DNA from 3 places in the Rhizobium sp. TRM96647 genome. Region 1 is predicted to be linked to each of the others. Evidence: predicted binding sites of a transcription regulator. Region 1 holds the regulator's gene; each other region holds the start of a gene.
What was found. Region 1 encodes LexA, which represses DNA repair genes until DNA is damaged. Its sites were predicted from a motif close to TGTTCNNNNTGTGTTCNG; they were not measured.
Positions count from the first base shown of each region.

Region 2: a site for LexA is predicted at 4,452-4,469, ahead of OCK02_RS07695 (ATP-dependent helicase). Genes of this name have one in related genera too.
Region 3: a site for LexA is predicted at 3,569-3,586, ahead of OCK02_RS18850 (DNA polymerase IV). Genes of this name have one in related genera too.

Region 1 is NZ_JAOXHF010000007.1:299,553-309,320, forward strand. Features, by position in the region: gene OCK02_RS15590 (ComEC/Rec2 family competence protein) at 1-2,024, shown strand, start outside; gene lexA (transcriptional repressor LexA) at 2,018-2,728, opposite strand; tRNA gene OCK02_RS15600 (tRNA-Ser) at 2,972-3,061, shown strand; gene OCK02_RS15605 (DUF992 domain-containing protein) at 3,222-3,755, opposite strand; gene OCK02_RS15610 (septal ring lytic transglycosylase RlpA family protein) at 4,272-5,279, shown strand; gene OCK02_RS15615 (D-alanyl-D-alanine carboxypeptidase family protein) at 5,630-6,790, shown strand; gene tmk (dTMP kinase) at 6,931-7,611, shown strand; gene OCK02_RS15625 (DNA polymerase III subunit delta') at 7,608-8,645, shown strand; gene OCK02_RS15630 (sulfite exporter TauE/SafE family protein) at 8,663-9,463, opposite strand; gene metG (methionine--tRNA ligase) at 9,698-9,768, shown strand, end outside.
Region 2 is NZ_JAOXHF010000003.1:400,425-410,192, reverse strand. Features, by position in the region: gene OCK02_RS07710 (FecCD family ABC transporter permease) at 1-572, shown strand, start outside; gene OCK02_RS07705 (FecCD family ABC transporter permease) at 569-1,549, shown strand; gene OCK02_RS07700 (ABC transporter ATP-binding protein) at 1,546-2,325, shown strand; gene OCK02_RS07695 (ATP-dependent helicase) at 2,337-4,406, opposite strand; gene OCK02_RS07690 (efflux RND transporter periplasmic adaptor subunit) at 4,709-5,815, shown strand; gene OCK02_RS07685 (efflux RND transporter permease subunit) at 5,826-8,900, shown strand; gene otnI (2-oxo-tetronate isomerase) at 8,908-9,690, opposite strand; gene ltnD (L-threonate dehydrogenase) at 9,692-9,768, opposite strand, start outside.
Region 3 is NZ_JAOXHF010000011.1:112,754-122,521, reverse strand. Features, by position in the region: gene OCK02_RS18870 (PleD family two-component system response regulator) at 584-1,951, opposite strand; gene OCK02_RS18865 (response regulator) at 1,968-2,339, opposite strand; gene OCK02_RS18860 (DUF3572 domain-containing protein) at 2,481-2,780, shown strand; gene OCK02_RS18855 (hypothetical protein) at 2,777-3,451, shown strand; gene OCK02_RS18850 (DNA polymerase IV) at 3,590-4,876, shown strand; gene OCK02_RS18845 (L,D-transpeptidase family protein) at 4,963-6,309, shown strand; gene hutC (histidine utilization repressor) at 6,344-7,093, opposite strand; gene floR (chloramphenicol/florfenicol efflux MFS transporter FloR) at 7,471-8,682, shown strand; gene OCK02_RS18830 (formimidoylglutamate deiminase) at 8,716-9,768, opposite strand, start outside.

The DNA of each region.
Region 1 (9,768 bases):
GCGAACCAGCCCTGCGCCGGCCGCCGGACGTGGTCAACCTCGTGGCGCGCAGCCCGCATGCGCCGATCGCGGTCGGAGGCGGGATTTCGGGCCGCGCCCGCCTCAGCCCGCCCTCGGGCGCAGCCCTGCCGGGATTGAACGACTTCGCCTTTGACGCCTACTTCGCCGGCACCGGCGCGATCGGCTACTTCTATGGCAAACCTGCCGCGGTCGTGCTGAGTGAGGCGGCCAGTGACGTCTCCTGGCTTGCGCATGCGCGCGAGACCGTCGCGGCGTGGCGCGGCGCGCTGACGGCACGGATCCGCGACCAGATCGGCGGCGACGCGGGTGCCATCGCGGCCGCCCTCGTCACGGCCGAGCAGCGGGGGATCAGCCCGGATACGGTCGAGGCGCTGCGCCGGGCAGGGCTCGCGCATGTGCTGGCGATCTCCGGCCTGAACATGGTGCTGGCCGCCGGCACGTTTCTCGTCGGTGCGCGGCTGGCCCTGTCGCTGCTGCCGGGGGCGGCGGAACGATACCCGATCAAGAAATTCGCAGCCGCCGGCGGGCTGGTGACCGTGACCCTCTACATCCTGATTTCCGGCGGCGCCGTGTCGGCGGTCCGCTCCTGGCTGATGATCGTCGTCATGCTTGTGGCCGTACTGGTCGACCGCACCGCCATCAGCCTGCGCAACATCGCCCTGTCGGCGATCGTCCTGCTGGCTGTCACGCCCTCTGCCGTTACCGGACCGGGCTTCCAGATGTCCTATGCGGCGACGCTCGGGCTGGTGGCCGGCTATGCGGCATGGCGGGACCGCGGTGTCTCCCGCACGGGGCCGTCCGCCGGCGGACTGCGGCTGATGCAGCACGCGTCCGGCTTTACGGCCGGGCTCCTCCTGTCGTCGGTCATCGGCGGGCTGGCAACGCTGGTCTATTCCCTCGGCCATTTCCACCGGATCCCGGCCTACGGCCTTGCCGGCAATCTCCTGGCCATGCCGGTCATCTCCTTTGTCGTCATGCCGATGGGGGTGATCGCCATGCTGCTGATGCCGCTGGGGCTCGAAGGGCTTGCGCTGACGATCATGTGCAAAGGCATCGAAGCCATGATCGTCATGGCGAACTGGGTCTCGGGATGGGGCGGCGAGATCGTCACCGGCCGCCTTTCGCCGCTTGCCTTCGCGCTTCTGGCTGCGGGCGGAGGGCTCGCCTGCCTGTTCAGGACGCGGCTCGCCGCGCTCGCCGTCCTGCCCCTTGCCGCCGGCGTCGCCGTGGCGGCCCTTGCGCCGGCACGGCCCGCACCGCAGTTGCTGGTCTCCGAAGACGGCGCGCTGGTGGCGCTCGTCGACGGTCGCACGGCCGCCACCAATCGCAGGCGGCCGCCCGGTTTTATCTACGACCAGTGGCGCTATGCCCTGCGCTTCGAGGACCATATGGCGCCGTTGATGCTGGGCGGCGGGGAGAGCGATCGGGGAAGCCCGGCGCGGTCAACGACCGAACGGCGAAGGGGCACGGCCGGGCGTGCGGGTGACGGACAAGCGGCCCCGTCGCATGCAGCGCTGCCCCGTCCGGTCTTATCTTCCGTCTCGCAGGGAACCGGGACGTATCATGTCAACACCGGCGCCGCGAAGGAAGCACTCGCCGCGGACTTCACCCTGGCCGCCCGGCAGAAGCGATTCGCCTGCCGCCGGCAGGCGTGGTGCGTCGGCGTCACCGCTGCGGACTGGCGGGTGGTCTGGCTGGAGGATCCGGCCCATCTGGGAGCCGCGTGCGACAGTGCCGATATCGTCGTCGCCCCCCGCCATCGCCGCGAGGGCGGCTGCGCCAGCGGAGCCCGGTTGATCAGTGCACACAGCCTTCGCCTCACCGGCGCCCTGGAGATGGCACCGGCAAACGATACCGTCGCGACAGGGCACGGCATCATCACAACGCAGGCGGTCGTCCAGCTTCATCGCCCCTGGAACCGGCATCGCCTCTACGACTGGCGCACAGACAGTTTCCGGGATGACCGCTTCCAGGATCCGGAAGACGATGCCGAAGCTCAATGATAGCGACGAATGAGCCCGACCAGCTTGCCCTGGATCTTGACGCGGTCGGGGCCGAAAATCCGGGTCTCGTAGGCCGGGTTGGCAGCCTCCAGCGCGATCGAGGCGCCCTTGCGGCGGAAGCGCTTCAGCGTTGCCTCCTCGTCGTCGACGAGGGCCACGACAATGTCGCCGGGGTTGGCCGTCCCGGCATTGCGGATGATCACCGTGTCGCCGTCGAGAATGCCCGCCTCGATCATCGAATCACCCCTGACCTCCAGCGCATAGTGCTCGCCGCCGCCCAGCATTTCCGCCGGCACGGAGATATCGTGGGTGTTGTTCTGGATGGCGGAAATCGGCACGCCGGCAGCGATCCGGCCCATCACCGGCACGGCGACCGAGCTCTCGGACGCCGGAGCCTGCGGCCGTTCCGGCGCAGGCTTTTCCTTGCCGAGGCTGCCCTCGATCACCGATGGCGAGAAGCCGCGCCGCGCCTTGAGGCTCGGCGAATAGGCCTCCGGCAGCTTGATGACCTCGAGCGCGCGGGCGCGATTGGGCAGCCTGCGGATGAAGCCGCGCTCCTCGAGCGCGGTGATGAGCCGATGGATGCCGGATTTCGACGCCAGGTCGAGCGCATCCTTCATCTCGTCGAATGACGGCGGTATCCCCGTTTCCTTCATCCGCTCGTGGATGAACAGAAGCAGTTCCTGTTGCTTGCGGGTCAGCATGGCTCGTCACCCAGAATCGTGAAACAAATACGGAACAAACACTATCTGTTCCATTTGTGTTCCGCAAGTGGCTAAAATTCCGTGAAGGTCGGCAATGAATGTGGGCTGCCAAGGGCACGGGTTGACCTGTGCCGGATGCGACTGAACACGTTGACGGCCTGCCATGAACGGCTATAAAGCGCCGTGCCCCGGCGCGGGTGCACAAGACGGCTGATGCAGCAGGATATGGTTGCGCAGCTTGTTGGAAGAGTGTCCGAGTGGTTTAAGGAACCGGTCTTGAAAACCGGCGTGCGGGAAACCGTACCGTGGGTTCGAATCCCACCTCTTCCGCCATCTGCCGCAAAATTCATTCCTTGTCTCCCGCTTGCTCTTCAGTCTTCATCTCGGAACGTCTGTGGCGCAAACGTCCGGGCTTCCCTGATGGCTGAATAGCGAGGCGCGAGGCGGAGGTAGACGCCCCGCCGGGATGGCAGGGCGCCCGGGAACATGGGTGTCAGTTGACCGAGTTCAGCGTCATCGACGTGCCGGTCGCTGCGATGTTGAGGCCGATCTGGCCGGTCAGGCTGACGGTCTGCAGGTGGATGGAGCCGGAGGTGCCGCCGACGAGGATGTTGGCGCCGACGCCGGCGCCGACGGTCGCTTCCGCCGTGGCGCCCTGGTAGACGCCGCCGAGCGAGCCCTGGTGGTAGCCGGCGGTCGGCGCGAGCACCGCCCAGACGAGGCGGCCCTGCGTGGTGAAGCCGAGGTCGACGCCGAGCTTGCGGATCTGGCCCTGGTAGTGATCGACCGGTTCGCTGCCCATCGTGGTGACGAAGGCGCAATCGACTTCCTTGGCGGAGCCGAGCACATAGCCGGCGCCGCCGCCGATCCGGCAGTCGAGATAGCCGATGCGGACGCCGTCGCGCGCCTCCGAGCGGGCGACCACAGGCGCTTCCGGTGCGGGCACCATGTCGGCGGCACGGGCGGCCGTCAGGCCGGACGCCGCGACTGCCGTGGTCATCACTGCAATGGCAAAGGTCTTTTTCATATGCTTTCTCCTGTTTCGGGCGCGCTCATCGACGCGCCCTCCTTCTCGTGGTCGCTCGGTTGGCCTTCAGGAACACCTGTCCGTTGCCGAGGTTCCACAATGACGAATCCGTCGGCCCATGGGTTCGGCCTTCAATGAGGCGATTCAACGGCATAGGCAGCTTGCCCTTCCGCCATCAACAATCCTCGGATCGTTGCCGGAAAACCAGATATCGGGTGGCAGCGGTGCGTCTATCCGCGGGACTTCGAAGTGGATCGTAAAGACCTTGCCGGCATGGTTCGGCCGGCCATGAAGTAGAAGGAAGGAGAGGTGGCAGGGCGCCCCTGAATTATCCCTTCATTAACCATGCGGAAGTTTAGTTCTTCTGTTGCGCCGTTTCCGCGCGGGGAGAACCGCATTTTCGCCATTTTGAGGTCATGATTAATATTATGTTTTGAACGGAGCGCTATCGAGGGGGCGATCGCAGGACAGACGATCGCGAACGGTGGCGTCAGGGACACGAGCGGCGTGGGACATATGAATTTCGGTTTCTTCTCGGCGGGCGCGCGCACTGCTTTCCGGCTCGTCGCCATTCCGGTCGTCTGCGCCGGCCTGGCGAGCTGCAACACAACGAGCGAGACGGCGAAGAAGGCGGGTCGGAGCAAGGAATATTTCGCCGAGTCCGAATACGGCGTGAAGGCCAGCCCGCGCGTCGTCCAGGAAGGGCAGGCGGTCCCCAAGGGGGGCGGACGCTATCAGGTCGGCAAGCCCTACAAGGTGCGCGGCAAGTGGTACAAGCCGCAGGAGGATCCTGACTACGACAAGGTCGGGCTCGCCTCCTGGTATGGCTCTGCCTTCCACGGCCGCAAGACGGCCAATGGCGAAATCTACGACAAGTACCATCTCTCCGCCGCCCATCCGACCTTCCCGCTGCCGAGCTATGCCCGCGTCACCAATCTCGAGAACGGCACCTCCGTCATCGTGCGGGTAAACGACCGCGGGCCCTATTCGCATGGCCGGATCATCGACGTGTCCTCCAAGACGGCGGAGATGCTGGACGTCAAGGGCAAGGGAACCGCCAAGGTTCGTGTCCAGTATGTCGGCAAGGCCCGGCTCGACGGCCACGACATGCCCTATCTGATGGCTTCCTACGTGCCGAAGGGATCGCGCGTTCCCGCGGTCGATCCGGGCGGCCAGATTGCGACCGGCGTGATGGTCGCCTCGGCGGCACCGATGGCGGACAGCCTGCCGGCGATCCCGACCTTTGCCGAGCGGGCAAGCGCGGGCGAGGCGGGTTCGGCCATGACGGCGCTGGCGGAGCAGGCGCCGGCCAGTGCGGCGTTTTCCGCGATGGACGGGTTCGCCATGTTGCCGGAGATCGGCCCGATCCCCGGCGAACGTCCGGATTTCGTGCCGCGCCATGGAGACGGGGCGAGCTTTGCGGCCGCCTATGCCGAAACCCCGGCCGCCGGCGGATCGGTCGAGGCCTTCGATGCCGTCCTGCGTCAGGACGGCTCGCTCGTGCTGCTCTCCGGCAGCGACTAATACCAACCTGCACTGATATTGACCGATTGCGCCGGAGCGATTTTGGCCTGCGGCCAGGAGGAAACCGCAGTCGGACCTCTCGGTCCGGCGAGGATTTTCGACGCCGTCCGCAGTCCAAAAGCGCCCGGCCCTCCGGGTGGGCCGTCTGTCGGCCACCGGCAGCGTCGCAATCCTCGACCGATGCTGAGGCATCGCTCTGCGGTATGCTCCTCGCCGGATGACCGCAGGCGGTCCCACGCAATCGGTCAATATCACTGCAGGTTGGTATAAATCCCGTGAGACAAACGCCCGGACGGTTGCTTGCCGAACGGATGGATGTGTAGGACTTTAGGACAAATGCCGGAGTCTCCATGTCCTTCCGATCGATCGCCGTCCTCGTCCTCTCGCTGATCCTGACATCGACCGCCTGGTCACAGTCACAGCTCTCCGGTGCCTTCGATACCAAGGCCAGGCAGGCCTACCTGATCGATTCCGGGACGGGGACGATCCTCTTTTCGCGCAAGGAAGGCGAGCCGGTCACGTCAGCTTCGCTGGCCAAGGCGATGACGCTGGCCGTCGTCTTCAAGGCGTTGCGGGCGGGCGAGATCGCGCTCGAGACGACCTATTCGGTGTCCGAACACGCCTGGCGGACCGGCGGGGCGCCGTCGCGCACGGCGACGATGTTCGCAGCGTTGAAGTCGCAGGTTTCGGTGCAGGACCTGATCCGCGGCGTCGCCGTGCAGGCCGCCAATGATGCCTGCATCATCCTGGCCGAAGGCATGGCCGGCTCGGAGGCAGCCTTTGCCGCACGGATGAACGAGGAGGCGAGGGCGCTGGGGCTTTCGCAATCGCACTTTGCCAACGCCACCGGCCTGCCGGACCCGGGCAACAAGGTCAGCATGCAGGATCTCGTGACACTCGGGCGCCATCTGAGGGACACCTATCCGGAATACTACCGCTACTATTCCGAGCCGGAATTCGAGTGGAACAAGATCCGGCAGCGCAACCGGAACCCGCTGGTCGGCATGAACATCGGCGTCGACGGGCTGGTGCTCGGCTTTGCCGAGGACAGCGGCTACGGCCTTCTGGCGTCGGTGCAGCGCGACGGCCGCCGGTTGTATCTGGCGCTGGCCGGGATTGCCAGCGAGAAGGAGCGGATCGACGAGGCCCGGCGGATGATCGACTGGGGCATGACGGCGTTCGGGTCGAAGACGCTCTTCAAGGCCGGCGACACCATTGCGGAGGCCAGCGTCTATGGCGGCAGCGTCCACACCGTCCCGCTGGTAACGCCCGGCGATGTCGAGGTCCTGCTGCCGGTCGACAACAAGGAGCGGCTGTCGGCGCGCGTGGTCTATGCCTGGCCGCTGCAGGCGCCGGTCGCGCCGGGCCAACAGGTCGGCGTATTGCGGATCTGGAACGGCGACCGCTTCCTGCGAGAGGTGCCGCTGCAGACGGCGGCAAGCGTCGAGGTCGGAACACTCTCCAGCCGTGCGCTCGATGCGCTCCAGGAACTGCTGTTCTTCTGGCTTTGAGGCCGGTTGCGCGGGCGGCGGTGCCGTGCCGGCATCCCCGCGAATGCGTTTTCGGTTTTGAAGGATATGCGCTAGTAGTGGGCGGAATCGGTCCCGAAGGGCCGGACGATGCCGGTGCGCCGGAGTGGGAAGAGGTCGGTTTGGCCGGTTTGTTCATAACGTTCGAGGGCGGTGAGGGGGCGGGGAAGTCGACCCAGATCCGCTTGCTGGCGCAGGCGCTGCAGGAGCGCGGGCAGGAGGTGCTCGTGACCCGGGAGCCGGGTGGCTCGGCAGGCGCCGAGGCGGTCCGCCATGTCATCCTGTCGGGAGCCGCGGAGCATTTCGGCACCCGCATGGAGGCGTTGCTGTTTGCCGCTGCCCGCAGCGACCATGTCGAGGAACTGATCCGGCCGGCGCTGCGCCGGGGCGGGGTCGTGCTTTGCGATCGCTTCGTCGATTCGTCGCGGGTCTACCAGGGCATCACCGGCAACCTCGAGGCGGAGTTCATCGAACGGCTGCAGCAGGTCGCCGTCAACGGCGTCATGCCGGATTGCACGCTGATCCTCGACCTGCCGGCCGCAATCGGCCTGGAGCGGGCCCGCCAGCGTTCGGCCGGGCCGGTGGACAATGCCCCGGACCGGTTCGAGAAGGAGGAACTGGAGACGCACGAGAAGCGTCGCGAGGCCTTTCTCGATCTTGCCGAGCGCGAGCCGCTGCGGTGCCGCGTCATCGACGCTTCGCAACCGCGCGAGGATATCGCCCGCCAGATCCTTTCGATCGTCGAGCCGCTGCTGCCGTTCGGCCGGCGCAGCCGCCTTGCCCATCCGGAGGATGCGACGTGAGCACCGAGCATCCGGGCCTGCTGGACGGCGCGACGGCACCGGCGGAGCAGGCGCATCTTTTCGGCCATGCGGCGGCGGAAGCCTTCCTCGCGCAGTCCTATCGCTCCGGCAAGGGGCACCATGCGATCCTGATCGAGGGGCCGGAGGGCATCGGCAAGGCGACGCTGGCCTTCCGCTTCGCCCACCATGTCCTCACCCATCCCGACCCGCTTTCGGCCCCGGAAACGATCGCCGATCCCGATCCGCTTTCGGCGCTCGGACGGCAGATCGCCTCGGGCGCCTCGCACAATCTCCTGCATCTCTCCCGGCCGGTGGATGAGAAGACGGGGCGGATGCGCGCTGCGATCACTGTGGACGAGGTCCGCCGCGCCGGAAAATTCTTCGCCCAGACCTCGGGAAGCGGCAACTGGCGGATCGTCATCGTCGATCCCGCCGACGACCTGAACCGGAATGCCGCCAACGCCATCCTCAAGATCCTGGAGGAACCGCCGCGCAACGCAATGTTCCTCGTGCTCACCCATGCTCCGGGCAAGCTCCTGCCGACCATCCGTTCGCGCTGCCTGCCGCTGACCCTTGCGCCGCTTTCGGATCCGGACCTGGAGCAGGCGCTGGGCAGCCTCGGCGTCGCCTTGCCGCCGTCCCGATCGGATCGGCTTCTTCAGGCTGCCGGCGGCAGCGTGTCGACGGCGCTGAAGCTCATCAACTACGGTGGCTTCGACATCCTGGAGGCATTCCAGGCGATCGTCGCCCAGGGTGGCGGTGCGCCGCGCAAGGACGTGCACAAACTCGCCGACGTGCTGGCGGCCAAGGACGGCGACACGCTCTACGACTTCTTCTGTGGGCAGGCGAACGACCATGTGGTGACACGCGCCCGGGCTGCGGCCGTCGGCGGCGACATCGCGGCGGCCGATCGGCTGGCGCGGCTGTCCTCGGCGCTCACTGAAAAGATCGCGATTGCCGCAGGCTACAATCTCGACCGCAAGCAGACGGTCATCGAGATCCTCGACGAGATCGCAGGTCAGATGGGCGGCTGAGGCCGACCGATCGTCCCTCAGGAAAAGACGAGCTTGGTGCCGACCAGGGCAAGGGTGACGGCCAGCATCGCGCTGACGATGCGGTCGGGCAGGCGAGGGGAGAGGTGGCTGCCGATCATGATGCCCGGGATGGAGCCGACCAGCAGCGTCGCCAGCATGGCCCAGTCGACCTCGCCGATGCTCCAGTAGCCGAGGCCGGCGACGAGCGTCAGGGGAACGGCATGGACGATGTCGGAGCCGACGATGTTGCGCACGTTCAGACCCGGATAGAGCGCCAAAAGGACGGTCACGCCCAGCGCCCCCGCACCGACCGAGGTCAGCGTCACCAGCACGCCGAGCGTCAGCCCGAGACAGACGGTGAGGATCGCGACGGTAGAAGGCTGCACCGGCCGCCGGTCGCGCATCAGGTGACGGATCTTCTCGATGATGCGGCGGCGGAAGATCAGGAGCACGGCCGTCAGGATCAGCATGTAGCCGAGCGCAATCGTGATGGTCGCGACAGCGGCGATGTCGTGGCGGTCGATGCCGGACACGAACCAGAGCGTCACCGCTGCCGCCGGGAGGCTGCCGGCCGCAAGCCTGGCCACGACTTTCCAGTCGATCGTCCTGTTGCGACCATGGACGAAGGTGCCTGCGCCCTTGGTGACCGCCGCATAGAGGAGGTCCGTGCCGACGGCGGTGACGGGGTGGACGCCGAAAAGAAGGACCAGAAGCGGCGTCATCAGCGATCCGCCGCCAACCCCGGTAACGCCGACAAGCAGGCCCACGAAGAAGCCTGAAACGGAGAACAGGGGATTGAACGTGCTGAAGAAGTCCAAACAGCGTTTCCTTGGGTTTTCGAGCCGAACACCTTGATCGTCGGTATCGAAACCTCACGAAACGGGTCAGTAGCGCGGCATGGTTAGAGATGGGCCGATAGGCTGTCAAGCAAGCACCATCGTCGGCCGGCACGGCTGATGGCAGGGCAGAGGTGCAAACTTGCTGTTTCCCTTCAAGGACGCATGCGCTAATAGCTGCGACAATCACAGGAATAGACAGGCCAGGCCTCGCCCATGACAGATACGTCGCCCTTCTACATCACCACGGCAATCTCCTATCCGAACGGCAAGCCGCATATCGGCCA
Region 2 (9,768 bases), on a different contig from region 1:
GCCCCGTGCGCCTGACGCTTTCGGGCACGGCCATCAACGCGCTGCTGCTGTCGCTGGTCTCGGCGATCGTGCTCGTCCGTGGCGAGACGCTCGAGATCCTGCGGTTCTGGGTCGTCGGTTCGCTGTCGCAGGCCGGCGCCCGGCCGCTGGCGGCCATGGGCCTGGCGGTGGTCCTCGGGACGGCGCTCGCGATGGCCATCGCCCCGCGGCTGGAGGCGCTCTCGCTCGGGGCAGCGCTTGCCCGCGGGCTGGGGACGCGTCTCGGCCGGGTCCAGTTCGGCTCGCTTGTCGCCGTGACGCTGATGACGGGGGCGGCGGTGGCGGTGGCGGGGCCGATCGTGTTCGTCGGCCTGATCGTGCCGCCGATCGCGCGCCGCATCGGCGGCCATGTGCTGCGGGTGGAATTGCTGCTGTCCGCCCTGCTCGGTGCGACGCTGCTGCTTCTCGCGGACACGGCCGGACGGCTCGTGCTGGCGCCGGCGGAGATCCGCGTCGGCATCATGACCGCCCTGATCGGCGCGCCGGTGTTCGTCCTGATCGCGCGCCGCCTGCGGCCGGGAGCTTCGGCATGAGGGGGGGAAGGCTCGTTCTCGGCACGGTGCTCGTGTCCGCCGTCCTCCTCTCACTCATGGTCGGGCAGGTGATGCTGACGCCCGCCGATCTCTGGGCAGGGCTGTGGGGCGGAACGGGACCGGGCGCGCTGACGATGCGCGTGCTGCGCGGCCCGAGCACGCTGACTGCGCTCGGGCTCGGCGCCGTGCTCGGCATCTCCGGCGCCATCTTCCAGATCCTCCTGCGCAACCCGCTGGCCGCGCCCGACGTGATGGGGTTCACCTCCAGCGCCGGGCTGGCGGTGCTCGTCGGCGTCACCGCGGGCCTCACGGTGCCGATGCCGCTCCTTTCGGCGGCGGGCGGCCTTGCCGCGGCGGTGATCGTCGCGGCGCTCTCGATGCGCCGCGACGGATCGCTGGCGACGCTCACACTCATCCTGGTCGGCATCGGTGTCGCCTTCTTTGCCTCCGCCGCCGGCAGCTTCCTGATGACGCGACTGCCGCCGGAGCAGGCGGCCGAGGCGCAGCGCTGGTTGACCGGTTCTCTCGCCGCCCGCAACTGGGGCCATGCCGCGCAGGTCCTCGGGCTCGGCGCGCTGCTGTCGCTTGCGCTGGCGCTGCAGGTCAGGAACCTGGCGCTCTTGGAACTGGGCGATGAGCTTGCAGCCGGGCTCGGCCTCCGGGTCGACCGGGCAAGGCGGCGGCTGGCGGCCACCGGGGTGCTGTTTGCCGCGGCCGGCGTCGCCGTGGCCGGGCCGGTGCCCTTCGTCGCCCTGATGGCGGCGCCGCTCGGCGCCCGGCTGACCGGCGCGCGGAGCCCGACGGCGCGCATCCTTGCCGCCGCCGCCGCGGGTGCGGCGATCACGGTGCTGGCGGACCTCGCCGCACGGTCGCTCATCCCCGGGCTGCAACTCCCCGTCGGCGTCATGACGGGCATCTTCGGCGCCCCCTACCTGCTGTGGCTGCTGGCACGTGAAATGGAGGCTGGAGAGCTTTGACCGGCATCGAACTCAAAACCGAGGCGCTGACGCTGGGCTACGGCGAGCGCATCGTCATCCGCGACCTCTCGCTCGTCTTTTCCGAAGGGCGGATGACGACCATCCTCGGGCCGAACGGCTGCGGCAAGTCCACTCTGCTGCGGGCACTGGCGCGGCTGGTGCGGCCGCAAATGGGCAGCGTGACGCTCGGCGGCGAGGACGTCTTCGCAACGGACACGCGGGCACTGGCGCGCCGGCTGGCGATCCTGCCGCAGGCCCCGCGCGCGCCGGAAGGGATCACGGTCGCCGATCTGGTCAGGCGCGGGCGAACGCCGTGGCGCGGACTGCTCGCTCCGTGGAGCAAGGCCGATGCCGACGCGTGCGCGATGGCGCTCGAGGCCGTCGGCCTCACGGACCAGACGGAGCGGCCGCTGGACGAGCTTTCCGGGGGGCAGCGCCAGCGGGCCTGGATCGCGCTGGTGCTCGCCCAGAACACACCCTGCCTGCTCCTCGACGAGCCGACGACATGGCTGGACCTGAGCCACCAGATCGAGGTGCTGAGCCTTTTGCGGGAGCGTAACCGCCGGCACGGCGCCACCGTGGTCACGGTCCTGCACGACCTCAATCTCGCCGCGCGCTTCTCCGATCATCTGGTGCTGCTCGGGCCCGCCGGGCTGGTTTCGACCGGGACGCCGCGGGAGGTTCTGACGGAGGATAACCTGAAGACGGCCTTCGGCCTCTCGGCCCTGGTCATGCCCGATCCCGTCACCGGCGCGCCGATGGCCGTGCCGCGATAGGCGCCCGGCAGCTACTTCCACATGGAGCGCATGCGGGCGCCGACGTCGATGCGGACCGCCCTCGCGCTTCGTTCGCCTGCGGCATGGGCGACAACCGGCCAGGTGGCCGTCTCGAAGAACTGCAGCAACGTGGCCGGGATGAAGCGCGTGCGCGCGGCATAGACATGGCGGTCGCCCTGGGCATGCTGGCCGCCGGTGAAGAAGCGCTGCGGCGTGACCAGCGTCAGGTTGTCCCTGGCCCGCGTCATGCCGACATAGAGCAGACGGCGCTCCTCTTCGATCTCGTGCGTGGTGCCGACGCCGAGATCGGAGGGAATGCAGCCGTCGACGACGTTGAGCATGAACACCGCGCGCCACTCCTGGCCCTTGGCGGAATGGATCGTCGACAGGATCAGGTAGTCCTCGTCCAGCAACGGCACGCCCGCCTGGTCGCTGGTCGCGTCGGGCGGATCGAGCGTTAGTTCGGTCAGGAAGCGCTCGCGGCTCGGATAGCCCGAGGCGATCTGCTCCAGTTGCAGGAGGTCCGCCTTTCGCGTCTCCGCGTCCTCGTGGACGCGCTCGAGATGCGGCTCGTACCAGGTGCGCGCCTGGGCAAGGTCCGACGGCCAGTCGCCGCCCGACCGCCTGAGCCCGACCATGAGCTCGATGAAGGCTGTCCACGCCTCGCCGGTCTTGGGCGGCGGCGGGATTTCCGCCAGGGCGACCAGCGGTTCCGGATCGGCCGCGATCGTGTCCAGCATCCTGCCTGCGGTCTGCGGGCCGATGCCGGGCAGCATCTGCAGCAGCCGGAAGCCGGCGACCCGGTCGAGCGGGTTCTGCGCGAACCGGAGCACGGCCAGCATGTCCTTGACATGGGCCGCGTCGAGGAATTTCAGGCCGCCGAACTTCACGAACGGAATGTTGCGCCGGGTGAGTTCCACTTCCAGCGGGCCGCTGTGGCTGGAGGTGCGGAACAGCACGGCCTGCTGCTTCAGCGCCATGCCCGCTTCGCGGTTGGCCAGCACCTGGTCGACGATGCAGTTCGCCTGGTCGTTCTCGTCCTTCACCGTCACGAGCCTCGGACGCTCGGCGCTTTCGCGCTCGGTCCACAGGTTCTTGGTGAAGCGTTCGCGGGCGAGGTCGATCACCGCATTGGCGGCGGCCAGGATCGGCTGGGTCGAGCGATAGTTGCGGTCCAGGGTGATGATGTCGGCTTGCGGCGTGAACTGCCGGGGAAAATCGAGGATGTTGCGCACCGTCGCCGCCCGGAACGAATAGATCGACTGCGCGTCGTCGCCGACCACGGTCAGCCCGCGGCCGCCGGGCCTCAGCGCCATCAGCACCGACGACTGCAGCTTGTTGGTGTCCTGGTATTCGTCGACGAGCACATGGTCGAAGCGGTTGCCGATGTCGTCGGCGAGGTCCGGATCGCCGACCATCTGCGCCCAGTAGAGAAGCAGGTCGTCGTAGTCGAGGACGTTTTGCGCCTGCTTTGCCTCGACGTAACCCGCAAAGAGCTCCTTCAACTGCTCCTCCCAGCCGCCGACCCAGGGATACCAGTTGCGCAGCACCTCGTTCAGTGGCGTCTCGGAATTGACCGTGCGCGAATAGATCGAAAGGCAGGTACCCTTGGTCGGAAACCGGCTCTCGGTCTTCGAGAAGCCGAGCTCGTGGCGGACGAGGTTCATCAGGTCGGCGGAATCCTCGCGGTCGTGGATGGTGAAATCGACGTTGAGGCCGATCTGTTCGGCATAGATGCGCAGGAGCCGCGCGCCGATGCCGTGGAAGGTTCCGGCCCAGGTGAGCGCATCGGTCATCAGCGCGGCGTTGGCGCCCAGCACGGTGCGGCAGATGCGCTCGACGCGCCGCGACATTTCCGAGGCGGCGCGGCGCGAGAACGTCATCAGCAGGATCCGGCGCGGGTCGGCGCCGTTGACGATCAGGTGGGCGACCCGGTGAGCCAGCGTATTGGTCTTGCCCGAGCCGGCGCCGGCGATGATCAGGAGCGGCCCGCCCAGGCCACAACCCGCCGGCCCGACCCCATGCTCCACCGCCAGTCTCTGCCGGTCGTTGAGTTTTTCGAGATAGGCGGGGGCGGTCATGCCGGATTCCATCTTGCGTGCGATTCGAGGCGACCATAGCAGCTTGCGAACATATCCGGAACTTTCGTCGCTGCGGCCACTGGTTCGACGGGTTTTCACGCCTTCGGCTCCGAAGCAGGGGCGGCTGCGGCGCGAGGGTGGCGGAAATCGGGTGCGTGGGTCGGAAGCCCTGATCCGCAGGGCGTTGCGGATAACGATAATGTGAGGGCTGGTGACCTACATTACAGATTTTTCATTTTTGTTCCGCGCGGCGTTCCGCAATGATGCTGTTTGGTGCGATGCAGCAAAAAACGAGGAATTTCATGCGGGTGTTGGCGGTGATCCTGGCCGTTGTCTTTGCCGGTGCGGCGGGGGCGGCGGCGGTCCAGTGGCGGTGGATCGATCTCGGTGCGCTCTCGCAGGTCGCTGCCGCGACGGCAAGCGAGCCGGCGCGGCAGCGTTCCGGCCCTTCGAGCTTCCCCGTCGAGGTCGCCGACGCCGAGGAAATGTCGACGACAGCCGACATCAGCGCCATCGGCACGCTGCAATCCGACGAATCGGTGCAACTGGCGCCGGAAGTCGCCGGCCGGATCGAGGCGATCCGCTTCGACGAGGGCCAGCCGGTCAAGGCGGGTGCGGTGCTGGTCAGTCTCGACAATGCGCTGGCCAAGGCGGAGGAGGAAGAGGTCAGGGTTCGCCTCGACCTCGCCAACACCAACTATGAGCGGGCCCAGCGCATGTCGGCAAACGGCACGGGTACGACGCGGGATCTCGATTCGGCCATTGCCGAGCGCAACACCGCGACCGCCCTTCTCAATTCGCAACGCGTGCAGCTTTCCAAGCACGACATCGTCGCTCCCTTCGACGGCGTCGTCGGCCTGCGCAGCGTCTCGACCGGAAGCTATGTCGGCATCGGCACCGCGCTGGTCAATCTGGAGAAGATCGACGTCCTGAAGGTCGACTTCAAGATCCCCGAGGCAAACCTGCAGAAGGTGAAGATCGGCCAGACCCTCGAGGTCACCGTCGATGCCCTTCCCGGCCGGACGTTCCCGGGCACGGTCTATGCGATCGATCCGATGCTCGACGTCAACGGCCGCGCCATCAGCATCCGCGCACGCCTGCCGAATGCGGACCTGGCACTGCGGCCCGGCCTGTTCGCGCGCATCACCGTCCGGGGCCTGGAGGAGCGCAAGGTCGTCACAGTTCCGGAATCCGCCATCGTGGCACGCGGCCAGGAGCGCTTCGTGTGGAGCGTCGTCGACGGCAAGGCGCAGGAAAACCGCGTCACCGTCGGCGGGCGCAAGATCGGGTTCGCCGAAGTGGAAGGGCTGACCGCGGGCACGGTCGTGGTCACGGCGGGGCAGGCGCGCCTGCGCGACGGCGCGAGCGTCGAGATCGTCGGCAACGAGACCGCGCAGGTCCAGGGCTAAGGGGGCGCAGATGGGCATTTCCGAACTCTGCATCCGGCGGCCGGTCTTCGCCACCGTCCTCAGCCTCCTGATGCTGCTGATCGGCGTCGTTTCCTATGAGCGCCTGGCGGTTCGCGAATATCCGAGCATCGACGAGCCGGTCGTTTCCGTCGTCACCTCCTATCCCGGCGCCTCGGCGAGCATCATCGAAAGCCAGGTGACGCAGGTCCTGGAAGGATCGATCGCCGGTATCGCCGGCATCGACGTGCTGGAATCGACGAGCCGAGCCGAATCGAGCCGGATCACCGTCCGCTTCCGCCTCGAGGTCGATCCGGACGTGGCCGCCAGCGACGTGCGCGACCGGGTGAGCCGCGTGCGCCGGCAGTTGCCGGACGAGATCACCGAGCCGGTCATCTCGAAGGTGGAGGCCGACGCGCAACCCGTGGTGTTCGTCGTCTTCCGCAGCGACCGGCTGAACCCGCTCGACCTGACGGACTATGTCGACCGCAACATCGTCGACCGGTTCAAGAACGTGAACGGCGTCGCCGACGTGCAGATCTATGGCGAGCGCCGCTATGCCATGCGCATCTGGATCGACCGGGAGCGCCTCGCCTCGCTCGGGCTGACCGTGCAGGACGTGGAGGACGCGCTCGAGGCGCAGAACGTCGAGATCCCGGCCGGGCGGCTGGAAAGTGCGGATCGCGAGTTCACGGTGCTGTCCAAGACCTCGCTCAGCAATGTCGAGCAGTTCGAGAGGATCGTCGTCAAGCGCGGCGAGGGCGTGCTGGTGCGGCTCGGCGAAGTGGCGCGCGTGGAGCTCGGCGCGGCAGACGAGCGGCGGGCCGGCCGCTTCAACGGCGAGAGCGCCATCGTCGTCGGCGTCATCAAGCAGGCCGTGGCCAATCCGCTCGACGTCTCGGCCGGCGTGCAGGCGATCCTGCCCGACATCAACGCCAATCTTCCGGAGGGCATGACCGGCGCCGTCGGCAACGACAATTCGGTCTTCATCGACGAGGCGATCAGCGCCGTCTACCACACGATCGTTGAAGCGATCGTGCTGGTGCTGATCGTGATCGTGCTCTTCCTCAGATCCGCGCGCGCGTCGATCATCCCGATCGTCACCATCCCGATCTCGCTGATCGCGACCTGCGCCATCATGTATGCGCTCGGCTTCAGCGTGAACACGCTGACGCTGCTGGCCATGGTGCTGGCGATCGGCCTCGTCGTGGACGACGCCATCGTGGTGCTGGAGAACATCTTCCGGCACATCGAGAACGGCATGAAGCCCGTGCCGGCGGCGATCAAGGGAACGCGCGAGATCGGCTTCGCCGTCATCGCCATGACGCTGACGCTGGCTGCCGTCTATGCGCCGGTCGCCTTCGCCGCCGGCCGCACCGGGCGGCTGTTCCTCGAATTCTCGCTGACGCTGGCCGGCGCGGTCCTGGTGTCGGGATTCGTGGCCCTGACGCTGACGCCGATGATGTGCTCGAAGCTGCTCAGGCACCAGGAGAAGCCGGGGCGCGTCTCGGCCTTCATCGAGCGCGGCCTGACCGGGCTCGAAAGCGGATACCGCCGCCTGCTGTCGGCGTCGCTGCGGATCCGGCCTGTCGTTGCCGTGCTGGCGGCCGTCGTCGCGTTCGGCAGCGTCTACTTCTACCTGCAGCTGCCCCAGGAACTGGCGCCCGTGGAGGACCGCGGCGTGATCCGGGTCATGGGCACGGCGCCCGAAGGCTCGACGCTCGCCTATACCGAGCGCTATTCCCGGCAGGTCGAGGAGTTGCTCAAGCCGATCAGCGAAGTCGGCAGCATCCAGACCATCAACGGCATGCCGGAGGTCAACCGCTTCCTGGTCATGGGACGGTTGAAGGCCTGGGACGAGCGCGGCCGCTCGCAGCAGGAACTGGTGGCCGAGTTGCTGCCCAAGCTTCGCCGCATCGCCGGCGTGAACGCCTTCGCCAGCAATCCACCGTCGCTCGGCACTTCGAACAATGCGCGTCCGATCGAATTCGTGCTGCAGAGCTCGGGCACTTATGAAGAGCTCGACCGGCTGAGCAAGTCCTTCCTCGAGCAACTGTCCGAATATCCCGGCGTCACCAACGTCGATACCGACCTGAAGCTGAACAAGCCCGAGATGACGATCGAGATCGATCGCGACAAGGCCTCCGACATGGGCATCGACGTCGCCGTCGTCGGCCGGACGCTGGAGACGCTGCTCGGCAGCCGGCAGGTCACCCGCTTCGAGATCGACGGCGAACAATATGACGTCTACGTGCAGCTGGCCGCGGCCGACCGCGCCTCACCGTCGACGCTGTCGACGATCTTCCTGCGGTCCGCCAGCGGCGAGATGGTGCAGCTGGCAAACGTCGTGAAGGTGACCGAGACGGTGGCGCCGCAGGAACTCAAGCGCTTCAACCAGATGCGTTCGGTGACGGTCTCGGCCAATCTCGCGCCGGGCTATTCGACCGGGGAAGTGCTCGCCCGGATGAACAGCATCGCCGACCAGATCCTGCCCGAGAACGTCCAGACGGACGTCTCCGGCCCAAGCCGCGAATTCCTCGCTTCCGGCCAGAGCCTTGCGGTCGTCTTCGTCCTGGCGCTCGGCTTCATCTACCTCGTTCTCGCCGCCCAGTTCGAAAGCTTCCGCGATCCGCTGATCATCATGATCTCGGTGCCGCTGTCGATGACCGGGGCGCTGGCGGCGCTCTACTTCACGGGCGGTTCGCTGAACGTCTATTCGCAGATCGGTCTGGTGACGCTGGTGGGCCTGATCACCAAGCACGGCATCCTGATCGTGGAGTTCGCCAACCAGCAGCAGGAGGCGGGAGAGGAGCGGCTGGCGGCCGTCATCGATTCCGCCGTGCTCCGCCTGCGGCCGATCCTGATGACGACCGGCGCTATGGTGCTGGGCGCGGTGCCGCTGGCGCTCGCCGCGGGCGCCGGTGCGGAGAGCCGCCAGCAGATCGGCTGGGTCATCGTCGGCGGCATGTCGTTCGGCACGCTGCTCACGCTCTTCGTCGTGCCGATGGTCTATTCCGTGTTCGGGCGCAGGATCGAGGCCGAGGAAGCGCCGGCGAACGTCGAATACCTGCCCGCGGCGGCGGAGTAGACACGGCTCAGCTGCTGCCCCCGCCGAGAGCCTTCAGCCAGCCGAGGCCATCCACCGTGGCCGCCTTCGGGCGATATTCGCAGCCGACGAAGCCGGCATAGCCGAGCGCGTCGATCTCGGCAAAGATCCGGGCGTCGTCCAGTTCGCCGGTGCCCGGCTCGTTGCGCAACGGCACGGCCGCCGTCTGGATATGGCCGATATGCGGCATCATCGCGCGCAGCGCCATGGTCACGTCGCCATGCAGGATCTGGCGATGGTAGATATCAAACTGCAACCGGACATGGGGCAGGCCGAGTTCGCGGATAAAACCGAGCGCACGGTCGAAGTCGTTGAGGAAATAGCCCGGCATGTCGCGGCCGTTGATGGGTTCGATCACGAGCCCGATGCCCGCTTCCCCGGTCCGCTCCGCGGCGTATCGCAGCGAATTGCGATAGCACCGGACCGCTTCCGGATCGCGGGCATCGGCGAGCCCTGCCATCATGTGCAGCAGCGGCGTGCCGATGACCCTGGCGTAGCGGATGGCTGTATCGACCGAGGCGCGGAATTCCTGGGCGAGGTCCGGCAGGGCGGCCAGCCCGCGGTCGCCGTCCGACCAGTTGCCGGGCGGCATGTTGAAGAGCGCCTGTTCCAGCCCGGCAGCCTCCAGCCGTCCGGCCACGGTGTCCGCCGGATAGTCATAGGGGAACAGGTATTCCACGGCCTTAAAGCCGGCATCGGCTGCTGCCTGGAAGCGGTCCAGGAAGGCATGCTCGTTGAACATCATGGTGAGGTTGGCGGCGAAACGCGGCATGTCAGGTGTCCTGTCCTGTGTCCGTCCCGGGATCCCGGCCGGTGCCCGGCAGGTCGACGCCGGCGATCCTTGCGAGAA
Region 3 (9,768 bases), on a different contig from region 1:
GGATTCCGTTTATGTCGTCACCAGCCGGCCAACCCCACGACCCAGGAGATGCGGCGGACCTAGCATCATGGGGTAACTCGCGGCGGACTTTTCGCCCGCCTTTCCATAAAGATCGCGCGGAATTGGAAAAAAATCAATGAATTCTTGCGCGCTGCTGCAACAGTGTCAGCCGCGATGGTTAAATCGTTTCCCCGCACCGAGAGGATTCAGGCGAGGAAAACGCTCTTTACAGCAACAGTTCCGCGTGCCCCACTCAACAACCCGCGGATGTATGACTTCCGGCAGAGATGACCTGACGTAAGGTAAGCCCCAATTACCTCGCCACCAGAAGGTCTTGAATACATTATCAAACCCGAACAATAATATAAATTGCCAAAAGTAGCCTATCCGACACTGATTTTACGGCAGACCGGAGCGGCCGAACCGGCAAGACTTGCGCATTGCCAGGCGCCTCGAAAATTGACGCTGTGTCATTTTCCACCCAAGTGAAGCGCAGAAAATCTGTGGATAAGTGAATTAGACAGGGAGACTGTGTCGATGTCGCCACGATTCGGTAGGCCGGGCTGAAACGACCGGGTGCGTTTCAGGCCGCGGCGGCGACGACGCGGTTGCGGCCGGCGCGCTTGGCCTCGTAGAGAGCGTTGTCCGCCCGCTTCAGCAGCGTGTCGGGCGCGTCTCCCTGCGGCAGCAACGAGGCGATGCCGATCGAGGCGGTGACCTTGAGCGGCGCCGCTCCCGCCGAAAGGCGGAAAGGCTCCTCCTCGATCGTGACGCGCAGACGCTCGGCCACGGCGGCCGCGGTCTCCGCCGACGTATCGGGCATCAGCAGAACGAATTCCTCGCCGCCATAGCGGCAGGCGAGATCGGCGCCGCGCACGGCGGTGCGCAGCCGGTTGGCGAATTCGCGCAGGACCGCGTCGCCGACGTCGTGGCCATAGGTATCGTTGATCAGCTTGAAGCGGTCGATGTCGGTCATGCAGATCGACATCTGCCGGCCCCGGGCCACCGAGCGGTCGATCAGCAGCTTCAGGTGGCTGTCGAGATAGCGCCGGTTGTGCAGCCCGGTCAGTCCGTCGGTGACGGCGAGTTCGATCGTCTGCTTCACGCTGGCGCGCAGGCGGTCGTTGTAGCGCTTGCGCCGGATCTGCGTCAGGCTGCGCGCCAGAAGCTCGTTGGCATCGACCGGTCGCATCAGATAGTCGGTCACGCCGAGATCGAGGGCGCGCACGATCATGTCGTCGTCGCCCTGCTCGGCGATCAGGAGGATCGGAAGGAACCGCGTCCGCTCCAGCGAGCGGAGCTGCGAGCACAGGCGAAGCGGATCGGAGTCGCTGAAATTGGCGTTGACGATGACGAGTTCGAACGGATGCTCGGCGGCATCGAACAGCGCCGCCTGCGGGTCCGACATGCAGGTGACGTCGGCGATCGGCTTCAGCGCGCGGACGATGCGTTCCTGCGAACTGGCTCGGCCGTCGACGAGCAGGACAGCCCCCGGCTCGTCGCCGATCGCGGCACCCAGCCCCGTCTCCACGCCGATCGCTTCTGCCGTGGCCGCCCGCACGCGCAATTCGTCGGTCAGCGTCTTCAGCCGGACGAGGCTCTTGACGCGCGACATCAGTTGCAGGTCGTTGACGGGCTTGGTGAGGAAATCGTCGGCGCCGGCCTTCAGCCCCCGCACCCGGTCGGAGGGCTGGTCCAGCGCCGTCACCATGACGACCGGGATATGCGCCGTGCGCGGGTTTTCCTTCAGCCGCTCGCAAACCTCGAAGCCGTCGATCCCCGGCATCATGACGTCGAGCAGGATGAGGTCCACCTGCGTCCGCTCGCAGATCGCCAGCGCATCGTAGCCGTTGTCCGCCGTCAGGACGTCGAAGTACTCCGCCAGAAGCCGGGCTTCCAGGAGCTTCACGTTTGCGGGGATATCGTCAACGACGAGGATGCGCGCGGTCATCTGTCGGAATCCAGCCTCATGCGTCACCCAGGTAGGTCTTGATGGTCTCGATGAATTTCGGAACCGATATCGGCTTGGACACGTAGGCTTCGCAGCCGCCCTGGCGGATGCGCTCCTCGTCGCCCTTCATGGCAAAGGCGGTGACGGCGATGACGGGGATGACGTGCAGTTCGTCGTCCTCCTTCAGCCATTTCGTCACCTCCAGCCCGGAGACCTCCGGAAGCTGGATGTCCATCAGGATCAGGTCGGGGCGATAGCGGCGCGCGAGATCCAGCGCCTCCATGCCGTTGCGGGTCTGGATGGTGCTGTAGCCCGAGGCCTCGATGAGGTCACGGAAGAGCTTCATGTTGAGCTCGTTGTCCTCGACTATCATCACCTGCTTCGGCATCACGTGTCCCTGCCCCTCGCTCCAGCCTTGCAACACCTCTGGAGATATATAAGTTGCCGTAATACCGACTTCACCCAGCGCGAACCTCGCGACAGTAGCGGCATTTGGTTGACTAAAAGGTAACTTTTCCGGGAAATTGCCATGCAAAGCCAAAAAGATACATCGGTCCAGGACGCCGAAACGACGGCGATCGCCGTGCTTGCCTGGCTCGCCGGCGAACCGGAACTGCTGTCCCGTTTTCTGTCGCTCACCGGCATGGATCCGGCCGGCCTGCGTGCCTCCGCCGGCGACCGTGGCTTCCTTTCCGGCCTGCTCGATTTCCTCATGGGCCACGAGCCGACGCTGATGGCCTTCTGCGAGGCGACCGGGACGACGCCCGAAAGGGTGGTGCGGGCGCATGCGCTGCTGACCGGTCCGGGTGCTGCGGGCGAATGGTCATGACCACCCGGCCGGACATGCCGCCCGGCACGGTCCCGCTCGACCATGTCCGGCTCGCCGACCGGCCGCTCCTGGTCTGCGACGTCGACGAGGTCGTGCTGGAATATCTCTCGCCGCTCGATGCCTTCCTGCGCTCGCGCGGCCACGAACTGCTGCCGCGCTCGTTCCGCCTGCACGGCAACATCATCGACAGCCGCACCGGCGAGGCCGCGCTGGACGCGGCCATCAAGGCCCTGCAAGAGGATTTCTTCGCCACCCAGGACGAATGGCAGAAGCCCGCCGAACGCGCGGTTGAAACGCTTGCAGCGCTCGGAAAGGACGCCGACATCGTGTTCCTGACGGCGATGCCGCCGCGCCATGCCGAGGTGCGCCGCCGGCTGCTCCACCGTTTCGGGCTGGATTTTCCGATGGTCGCCACGGAGACGGCAAAGGGCCCGGTGGTCCGGGCGCTGCATGGCGGGCGCCCGCTGCCGCTCGCCTTCGTCGACGACATCCCCTCCAACCACCATTCGGTGCGCGAGCACGCGCCGGATGCCCTTCTCTTGCGGCTGATGGCCAATCAGGTGTTTCTCGCCATGGCGCCGGATCCCGGCGAACACGTCATCGCCGCGCGCGACTGGCGCGATGCCGAACAGCGGATCCGCGCCCACTTCGAAAACCCTCTCGGCCGATGACGCACCCGTCCGGCACCGGCGGGCCGGTGCGGCGACAGTGCGGCATGTGACGCGGCTATCCATGCGTTCCTCGCTGGACGGGCTTGAGACTCGCAAGTTTAGAGGCTAATCTGCGAATGTTCAATATTTGTTCCAGAGATGCAGCCAGACGAGACGCGCCATCCGGGTTTCTGCCGCGACTGCCTGACGGGGCAATCCGCGGGCATTCGCCGCTGCAGGCAATGCGGCAGCCCGCGCCTTCTCTACCATGACGAGCTCTACCGGCTGACGCTCGCCCATATTGATTGCGACGCCTTCTACGCCTCGGTGGAGAAGCGCGACAATCCGGAACTCGCCGACAAGCCGGTGATCATCGGCGGCGGCAAGCGCGGCGTCGTCTCCACCGCCTGCTACATCGCCCGCATTCACGGGGTGCGCTCGGCGATGCCGATGTTCAAGGCGCTGGAGGCCTGTCCGCAGGCCGTCGTGATCAAGCCGGACATGGAGAAATACGTGGCCGTCGGCCGCCAGATACGCACCATGATGCACGACCTGACGCCGCTGGTGCAGCCGCTGTCGATCGACGAGGCCTTTCTGGAGCTGAAGGGCACCGAACGGCTGCATCACGACCCGCCGGCGCGCGTGCTCGCCCGTTTCGCCCGCCGCGTCGAACACGAGATCGGGATCACGATCTCGGTCGGGCTCTCCTACTGCAAGTTCCTCGCCAAGGTCGCCTCCGACCTGCAGAAGCCGCGCGGGTTCTCCGTCATCGGACAGGCCGAGGCGCTGGAGTTCCTCAGGACGAAGCCGGTACGGCTGATCTGGGGCGTCGGCAAGGCCTTTGCCGAGACGCTGGAGCGCGACGGGATCCGCGACATCGGCCAGTTGCAGACCATGGAGGAGACCGACCTGATGCGCCGCTACGGCGTCATGGGCCGGCGGCTCTACCATCTCTCCCGCGGCCAGGACGACCGCGAGGTGCATGCGAACGACGCCGCCAAGAGCGTTTCCGCGGAAACGACCTTCTTCGACGACATCTCCGCCTATGGCGACCTCGTCACCCATCTGCGTCGGCTCAGCGAGCAGGTGGCTGCGCGGCTGCGCAAGGCCGGCGTCGCCGGCCAGACCGTGGTGCTGAAGCTCAAGACCGCGGACTTCAAGGGCCGGACCCGCAACCGCAAGCTCGAGGATCCGACCATGCTGGCCGACCGGATCTTCCGGATCGGCCTGGAGCTTCTGAAGAAGGAGGCGGACGGCACGAAGTTCCGCCTGATCGGCATCGGAGTCAGCGACCTGTGCGACCCGCAGCGCGCCGATCCGCCGGACCTCGTCGATCCGCAGGCCGGCCGTCGGGCGGCCGCGGAGGCCGCCATCAACACGCTGCGCGACAAGTTCGGCAAGAAGAGCGTGGAGACGGGCTACACCTTCGGCAAGGACCGCCGATAGCGAGCCCTGCCGGGCATAAAAGGATTCCTTAAAATCCAGGGCCTATCCTCGGCGCCTTCCCATGTATTGCGTCAGGGACGGGAAACATGCTTTTGCGCCTCGCAGCCGGGTTCGGCCTCATCGCCCTCCTTTCCTCGACGGCACTTGCCGGAACGATCGAGGGGCCGTTGCAGATCATCGTCTCGCGCGATCGGCAGACGCTGAAGGTCTATGACGGCGAAACCGTCGTCGCGAGTTCGAACGTGTCCAGCGGCAAGGAGGGGCATGCGACCCCCACCGGCATCTTCTCGATCCTGGAGAAGAAGCGCATGCACCATTCCAACATCTACGACGACGCCCCGATGCCGTTCATGCAGCGGCTGACATGGTCCGGGATCGCCCTGCACGCATCCGGCCACGTGCCGGCCTATCCGGCCTCGCACGGCTGCGTGCGCATGCCGGACGACTTCGCCAGGATGCTCTATCGCCTGACCCGGCGCGGCGGCCATGTCCTCGTCAACAGCGCCGATGTCGCCCCGCACCGGGTGGAGCACCCTGCCCTCTTCCAGCCCGAAGGCGCCGAGCCGGAAGGGCAACTGCTCTCCGACGCCCCCCTGCGCCCGACGATCCTGGGTCCGACGATCCCGAGCCTGGCGATCCCAGTCCCGACCCTGCCGGATCCGACCGGCGACAGCGTCGAGGTGGCGATGCGCGTCGCCGCACCGCCGGCGCAGGCAAAGCCGATGCACCGGCCGGCCGGAGACCCGGTCCGCATCCTGATCACGCGGGCAACACCGCGCGATACGATGAAGGACCTGCAGGCCCTGCTCGGCGAACTCGGCCATGACGCCGGCCCGGCCGATGGCGTGGCGGGCCAGCAGACCGCTTTCGCCATCAAGGCCTTCCAGACCGCGGAAGGGATGACCGCCGACGGGACGGCGAGCCCTGCCCTGATCGACGCCGTCTTCCGCAAGGCCGGCCGCGACCTGCCGGCAAACGGGCGGCTGTCGGTGCGCAAGGACTTCGTCACCCTGCTGGAGGCGCCGGTGACGATCCGCGAGGAGAGCGCAGAACTCGGCACGCATTTCCTGCTCGCCCGCACATCCGCCGGCGGCAACGACCTCGACTGGTTCGGGGTGACGATGGACAACGCGCTTTCGACCCCGGCGCGCAAGCGCCTCGGCATCGCCGAGCCCGGATCGTTCTCGGCACGCGCGCCAGATCCGATCCTGGAAGCGCTGGGGCGGATCGGCATTGCCGCGGAGGTGCGCGGCGAGATCGAGGGCCTTGTCGGCGACGGCGCCTCGCTGACGATCACCGACACCGGCACAGAAGGCGAGACGGGCAAGGGCACCGACTTCATCACGCTGACGCGCCCGGGCCCCGCCGGATCGGGATACGCATCCTCCAGCGCCCGCTGGAAGAAGGAATCCTCGATCGTCGTGATCGAGTGAGGCGGGCGGGCACGGCAGCGCTCCGGCCGCCATCTCAGGCCTTGGGGTGGTTCGGCGCGAATTCCGCGACCAGTTCGTGGCTTTCGCCCGGATAGGTCAGCCGCACATGCGTCACATAGGCGCCGCCGCTCCAGGTCCGGCGCTCGATGACGAGGCAGGCCGCGCCGTCGGCGATGTGCAGCAGGTCGGCTACGCGCCGGTCGGCCGCCACGGCGCGGATACGATGCTCGGCAGCGCTCCACGGCACCTGGCTCAGCAGCCATTGCCCCGGCGGCGCCTGCTCGAATTCTTCCGCCGCCGCCTCCGGCACCGCCGAAAGGCTGATCGTGCGCTCCTCCAGGCAGAAGGGGCGCGCACCGGCATGGTGGACCACGACGAGATCGACGACCCGGGCGCCGGCGGGCAGGTCCAGCAGCTTGCGGTCCGCCGCCCGCACCGTCCGCTCCGAACGGGAAAGCCGCTGATAGCGATACGGCAGGCCCAGCGAACGCACTTCCGCCTCGATGTCGTGGATCTCCAGGATCGCCGACTGCGCATGCGGGCGGGTGACGAAACTTCCCGACTTGCGCCGGCGCTCGATCAGGCCGCGCTTGACCAGTTCCGTCAGCGCCTTGTTGACGGTCATGCGCGAGCAGCCGTATTGCGCGGTCAGTTCATGCTCGAAGGGGATGCGATACCCCGGCGGCCATTCGCCGGACATGATCCGGCCCTCGACGTCCTCCAGGATACGCCGGTGCAGCGACGGCTCCTTCGGCGTCAGCGCAGGATCGGTGGTGTTGTCCATGCCCCTGTTCCATCCGCATTCTTCGGGCGCGCCATGCTCGGTGTGAGATGTCCGGCGACCGCAACGGCGGACGACGCCGTCGCCGGCCATCGTATCCGCGCGAGGCCACCGAACGAAGCATCACGATTCTGGGCCGGCCTGCAACCACGGCGGTGCAAAACGGCGCGCCGTCGAGGCGTCTTGCGGTGCCGGGGGGCATCAGATAGAGGTGAACCCTTCTTTTTCAGGCATGAGGTCATCGGCATGGGAGCCGGCAAGTCAGCAGACAAATAGGCCGCAACGACATTCTTGTCGTTGCGGCGTTCTGTGAAGCCAGTCTCATCCGATTGCTGACGAGCAGACGCCGCCGGTTTCTCCAATCGAGCGGATGATTCGTCATGACTATCACGCGCCCCAGGTGGGCCTATACCTTGCCGGCAGCGCTGCTGCTGATGGCACCCTTCGACATCCTCGCCTCTCTGGCGATGGATATCTATCTCCCCGTCGTTCCAGCGATGCCCGGCATCCTCGACACGACGCCATCCGTGATCCAGCTCACGCTCAGCCTCTACATGGTGGTGCTGGGCCTGGGTCAGGTGATCTTCGGGCCGATCTCGGACCGCATCGGCCGGCGGCCGGTCCTGCTTGCCGGCGCGGCGATCTTCATCGTCGCCTCCCTCGGCGCGGCCACGTCGTCTGCTGCCGCAGCCTTTGTCGGTTTCCGCATCCTCCAGGCGATCGGTGCGTCGGCGGCGATGGTGGCAACGTTCGCGACGGTCCGGGACGTCTACGCCGATCGGCCGGAAGGCGTCGTCATCTACGGGCTCCTTGGCGCCGTTCTGGCATTCGTGCCCGCACTCGGCCCCGTCGCCGGAGCGCTGATCGGGGCGTATTTCGGCTGGCGCGCGATCTTCGTCACGCTGGCTGCGTTGGCGCTGCTCGCCATGGCGAACGCCGGGATCCGGTGGCACGAAACGGTTGCGCCGGACCGGGCGGCCCCCCGTCGATCGGTGCTGCCGATTTTCGCCAGTCCGGCCTTCTGGGTCTACACAATGGCGTTCAGCGCCGGGATGGGCACCTTCTTCACCTTCTTTTCGACGGCGCCCCGCGTTCTCATCGGACGCGCGGGCTATTCGGAGATCGGATTCAGCTTGGCGTTCGCCACCGTCGCGCTCGTCATGGTCGCGACGACACGGTTCGCCAGGGCATTCGTCGCCAGGTGGGGCATCGCCGGATGCGTGGCGCGCGGGATGCTTCTGATCCTTTGCGGTGCGGCCCTTCTGGGCATCGGCGAGCTTTCCGGATCGCCGTCCTTCGTCAGCTTCATCGTTCCGATGTGGGTCGTCTGCATCGGGATCGTCGTGACCGTCTCGGTGACGGCCAACGGCGCGCTGGCGCAGTTCGATGATATCGCCGGCTCGGCGGTCGCATTCTATTTCTGCATCCAGAGCCTGATCGTCGGCATCGTCGGAACGCTGGCGGTGACGATGCTGGATGGCGACACCGCCTGGCCCATCATCGGCTACGCTGCGACGCTGGCCGCGCTGGTGCTGCTCGGCCTGCGGCTGCTCCGGTCGCGCAGGCCGGATCCGGCGAGCCCATCGGCCTGACAGGCGGCAGGCAACGGGCGGACACATACGGGCCTATGCCGCAAGCGCCCGCATGGCTTTTGCGAACCGGTCTGCGATCGCCGCACGTGCGGCATGGCGGCCGTTTTCAACCAGCTTCTTCCCCGCCACCCAGACGGTGTCGGGGAAGGCGCCGCCGGAGAACACAAGCGCGTCAAGCAGCCTGTCGCCGGCCAGGTCGAGGTCGTGGCGGGCACGCAGGCTGACGAAATCGGCCGGCGCGCCGGCTGCGAGCCCCGTCGCGACGCCGAGGGCGGCCGCACCGCCGGCAACCGCCCCGTCGAACAGGGCGCGGCCGGTGGAGCCGCCGGGCGCGGCGATCATGTTACGGCCCCGATGCAGGAGGCGCTGGGAATATTCGAGCTGGCGCAATTCGTCGCCAAGGCCGATCAGCACGTTCGAATCCGAGCCGATGCCGAAGCGGCCGCCACCGGCGACGAAGCGGATCGCGGGGAACGTCCCGTCGCCGAGATTGGCCTCGGTGACGGGGCACAGCCCGGCGATCGCGCCCGACGCTGCCATCCGGTCGGTCTCCGTGTCGCTCATGTGGGTCGCGTGGATCAGGCACCAGCGGCCGTCGACCGGGGCATTGTCCAGAAGCCACTCCACCGGCCGCCGGCCGGACCAGGCGATGCAATCCTCCACCTCTTTCACCTGCTCGGCGATGTGGATGTGGACGGGAGCGTCGCCGGCCATCGCGACGACGGCGGCAAGTTCCCCGGGGGTGACGGCCCGCAGGCTGTGCGGCGCCACGCCGGTGATGCCGCCCGGCAGCGCGGCGGTCAGGTCCTGGCAACGGGCCAGAAGGCGCGCATAGGCCTCGGGATCGTTGACGAAGCGGCGCTGGCCTTCGCCGGGATCGGCGCCGCCGAAGCCGGAACGGGCGTAGAAGACCGGCAGCAGCGTCAGGCCGATGCCGGTCGCCGACGCGGCGGCCACGATGCGCGCCGCCAGTTCGGCGATGTCCGCATAGGGCCGGCCGTCGGCATCGTGGTGCAGGTAGTGAAACTCGCCGACGCGGGTGAAGCCGGCCTCCAGCATCTCGACATAGAGCTGGGCGGCCACCGC